Regions from separate parts of the Variovorax sp. DAIF25 genome, predicted to be linked through region 1. Evidence: predicted binding sites of a transcription regulator. Region 1 holds the regulator's gene; the other holds the start of a gene.
The links. Region 1 encodes sigma-54, which starts transcription at its own class of promoters, with help from an activator protein. Its sites were predicted from a motif close to TGGCANGNAANCTGCTTT; they were not measured.
Positions count from the first base shown of each region.

Region 2: the regulator sigma-54 is predicted to act here: its motif matches at 1,261-1,278, upstream of R0232_RS32440 (ammonium transporter).

Region 1 covers NZ_CP136636.1:753,945-756,142, forward strand. Annotated here, with positions in the region: gene lptB (LPS export ABC transporter ATP-binding protein) at 1-141, shown strand, start outside; gene R0232_RS03540 (RNA polymerase factor sigma-54) at 172-1,761, shown strand; gene R0232_RS03545 (phospholipase D family protein) at 1,772-2,198, shown strand, end outside.
Region 2 covers NZ_CP136636.1:7,018,650-7,020,847, reverse strand. Annotated here, with positions in the region: gene R0232_RS32440 (ammonium transporter) at 1-1,224, opposite strand, end outside; gene R0232_RS32435 (sulfite exporter TauE/SafE family protein) at 1,643-2,198, shown strand, end outside.

The sequences.
Region 1 (2,198 bases):
AACGTGCGCGAGACGCTGGGCATCTGCGACCACGCCTTCATCATCAGCGACGGCCATGTGCTGGCACAGGGCACGCCCTCGGAGATCGTCGACAACGCCGAAGTGCGCCGGGTCTACCTGGGCGAGCACTTCCGCATGTGATGACCCTCGTGCAAGTCATTTCCTGAGGGCATGAAACAAGGCTTGTCGCTGCGCGTTTCGCAGCATCTCGCGCTGACGCCTCAGCTGCAGCAGTCGATCCGGCTGCTGCAGCTCTCCACGCTCGAACTGAGCCAGGAGGTCGAGCAGATGCTCGACGAGAACCCCTTCCTCGAGCGCACCGCCGAGGAAGCCGCGCGCGAGGAGTTCGGCCTCGACGCCGCCGACACGCCCGCGCCGCGCGAGGACACCGAGCGCGAAGCCGAGAGCGACTACGCGAGCGCCGCGCCTTCGACCTCGACCACGTCCACCGAGACCGCCTCGTCGTCCGAGGCCGAGCCGGCCCTCGACTCGCCCGAGCGCGAGCCCGACTGGGAAGGCGACGGCACCGTCGACATGGCGCCCGACGACAGCGAATGGGGCAGCGACGCGCCCGCGCGCAACAACAGCAGCACCGGCGACGACGAGCGCGCCGATGCCACCGAGCTCGCGCGCAGCCAGGAATCGCTGCAGTCCTTCCTGCACCGCCAGGCGCTGAGCCTGCGGCTCAACGAGAACGACAGCGCCGCGCTGCGCTTTTTGATCGAGTCGCTCAACGACGACGGCTACCTCGAGGATTCGCTGCCGGCGCTGGCCTCGGGCCTCGCGGGCGACGACAACGACCAGTTCGACGAACTGGTGCACCACTTCCAGGTCGCGCTGGGCTTGCTGCAGAGCCTGGAGCCCGCGGGCGTGGGCGCGCGCGACCTCGGCGAATGCCTCGCGATCCAGCTGCGCGCGCTGGCCGACGAAGACGAAACCGAGGACGAGGAGCTGGTGCGCAAGACCGCGCTCGCCATCTGCAAGCAGCCGATGGAGCTGCTCGCGCGGCGCGACTTCAAGCGCCTCGCCACGCTCACGCGTACCAACGAGGAACTGGTGCGCTCGGCGCTGCAGGTCATCGCGCGGCTCGAACCCAAGCCGGGCCGCCGCTTCGTCGATGTCGAGCGCAACATCGTCATTCCCGACGTGATCGTCACCAAGACCGGCCGCGGCACCAACGTGAAGTTCCGCGTCATGCTCAACCCCGAGGTGATGCCGCGGCTGCGCGTGCACGACATCTATGCCGGCGCGCTCAAGTCGCACAAGGGCGAGGGCAGCCAGGCGCTGTCGCAGCGGCTGCAGGAGGCGCGCTGGTTCATCAAGAACATCCAGCAGCGCTTCGACACCATCCTGCGCGTGAGCAACGCCATCGTCGAGCGGCAGAAGAGCTACTTCGTGCACGGCGAGCTCGCGATGCGCCCGCTGGTGCTGCGCGAGATCGCCGACGAGCTCGGGCTGCACGAATCCACCATCTCGCGCGTGACCACCGCGAAGTACATGTCCACGCCCTTCGGCACGGTCGAGCTCAAGTACTTCTTCGGCTCGGCGCTGGGCACCGAGACCGGCGGCAATGCCTCGAGCACCGCGGTGCGCGCGCTGATCAAGCAGTTCGTCGGTTCGGAGAGCGTGAAGAAGCCGCTGTCGGACAGCCAGATCTCCGAGATGCTCAAGGAGCAGGGCATCGAGTGCGCGCGCCGCACCGTCGCCAAGTACCGCGAGGCGCTGCGCATCGCGCCCGCCAACCTGCGCAAGGCCCTGTAGAAAGCCGCCGATGGCCCGACGCCTGCTGTCGCGCTGTGGGCCCTGGGTGTTCGCCATCGCGGCCGCGCTGTTGGCCGCCGGTTGCGCCTCGCTGCCCGACGAGGCCCCGCGCACGCCCACCAAGGCCATCGCCGTGTCGAAGGACACTGCGCTCGGGCGCATCGCGCTGGCCGCACAGCCCGACCCCGACCTCAGCGGCTTTCGCCTCATGCCCGGCGGCGACTTCGCCTTCGACACCCGCATCCAGCTCGCGCGCCGCGCCCAGCGCACGCTCGACGTCCAGTACTACCAGATCGAGAACGACGAGACCGGCCGCTACCTGCTGCGCACCCTGCGCGATGCCGCGCAGCGCGGCGTGCGGGTGCGCGTGCTGATGGACGACCTCTACACCGCGGGCGAGGACGAGCTGCTGCGCGGCTTCGCGGCCACGCCCAATG
Region 2 (2,198 bases), 1.1 Mb from region 1:
GTGTTCGCGGTGCTGGGCCAGGTCGAGCCCCTGCACCTCGCTGTCGGGATCGACGCGCAGCCCCACCAGCACGCGCACCAGGAACAGCACGATCGCGGTGCCGGCCGCGCTGTAGACCGCCACGCCGCCGACCGCGATCGCCTGCGTCAGCACGTTGCCGCTGGCGCCCGAGATGGCCTTGTCGGCGAACACGCCCGTGAGCAGCGCGCCCACGATGCCGCCGATGCCGTGCACGCCGAACACGTCGAGCGAATCGTCCGCGCCCAGCAGGCGCTTGAGGCCGGTGGCGCCCCAGTAGCAGGCCAGGCCGGCGATGGCGCCGATGGCCAGCGCCGAGGGCGGCGTGACGAAGCCCGCGGCCGGCGTGATCGCCACCAGCCCCGCGACCAGGCCCGAGCACAGGCCCAGCAGCGAGGGGCTGCGGCGCACCGTCCACTCGGCGATCATCCAGCTCGCGGCGCCCGCGGCGGCCGCCACGTGCGTGACCAGCATCGCGAGGCCCGCGCGCCCGTCGGCCGCCACCGCCGAGCCCGCATTGAAGCCGAACCAGCCCACCCACAGCAGGCTGGCGCCGGTCATGGTGAAGGCCAGGTTGTAGGGCTCGAAGGGCTCGCGGCCATAGCCGCGGCGCGGGCCCAGCGCATAGGCGCAGACCAGCCCCGCCACGCCCGCGTTGACGTGCACTACCGAGCCGCCCGCGAAGTCGAGCGCGCCCATCTGCGCGAGCCAGCCGCCGGGCTCCCAGACCCAGTGCGCGATCGGCGCATAGACCAGCACGCTCCACAGCAGCGCGAACCACAGCACGGCCGAGAAACGCATGCGCTCGACGAAGGCGCCGAGCACCAGCGCGGTGGTGATGATCGCGAAGCTCAGCTGGAACATCGCGTAGACCGTCTCGGGCACGTTGGGCGCCACGTGGCTCACGGTCAGCGTGCCGGCGTCCTTCAGGTAATCGAAGCCCGCGAACCAGAAGCGCCCGGTGCCGCCGAGCCAGGGCCAGCCGGGCGTGAAGGCCAGCGAGTAGCCGAGCGCGAACCAGGTCAGCGACACCACCGCGGCGATGGCGACCACGCAGGCCATGGTGGCGAGCACGTTCTTGCGCCGCACCATGCCGGCATAGAAGAGGGCGATGCCCGGCAGCGTCATCAGCAGCACCAGCACCGTGGAGGTCATCATCCACGCGGTGTCCGCGGCGCTGATGGAGGCTTGCGGTACCAGGGCCATGGCGGCGGTCTCTTCTTGGAGTGGTGGTCCGGACTCTGTGCACAAGTCGTGCCACCATCGTTAACCGCATGAAACACTTTGGTTTGCTACGCCGTGCGCGAAAGTAAGGCAAAGCGGGTAATTCCCAATGCACTGCGGCGGTGCACCCCCTAAAGTCCAGCCACTCGCGAACGGGCCCTGCTCGTGCTGCCGAGGGCCGAGGAGACAAATTCCCGATCGACAAGAACAATCATCCAAAAGGCTACATTCGAGAGCCTGGTTCACAGATTGAAAAGCGCCGCTGGTCGGCGCTTTTTTTTTGCCTGTCGCTGTCGCATCGGTGCCCCGAATCCTTGTCGTGAAAAGCGGCGGAACGGCCGGCGGTAGCTCTGTGTATAGCTACTCTTTTGATAGCGATTCCGGTGCGACAATCGCGGCCATGGAAATGTGGCTGATGACCGCGGCCTCGCTGCTCGCGGGGTTCGTGGATGCGATCGTGGGTGGGGGTGGACTGATCCTGGTGCCGGCGCTGTTCGCGGCCTTTCCCGGCGCGCCACCGGCCACGTTGCTGGGCACCAACAAGAGCGCGTCGATCTGGGGCACGGCCGCTTCGGCGGCGCAGTTCAGCCAGCGCGTGCAGATGCGCTGGGGCGCGCTGTGGCCGGCCGCGCTGGCCGGTTTCTGCGGCGCGCTGGCCGGCGCCTGGGGCGTCACCCAGTTTCCGGGCGATTTCCTGCGCCGCGCGCTGCCCGCGATCCTGCTGGCGGTGCTGCTCTATACCCTGGCGCGCAAGGACATGGGCCGCCATCACGCGCCGCGCTTCACCGGCCGCGCCGAGACGCTCGCCGCCTGCGGCATCGGCCTGGGCATCGGCGTCTACGACGGCTTCTTCGGTCCCGGCACCGGCAGCTTCCTGGTGTTCCTGTTCGTGCGCTGGATGGGCTACGACTTCCTCAACGCCTCGGCCTCGGCCAAGGTCATCAACGTGCTCACCA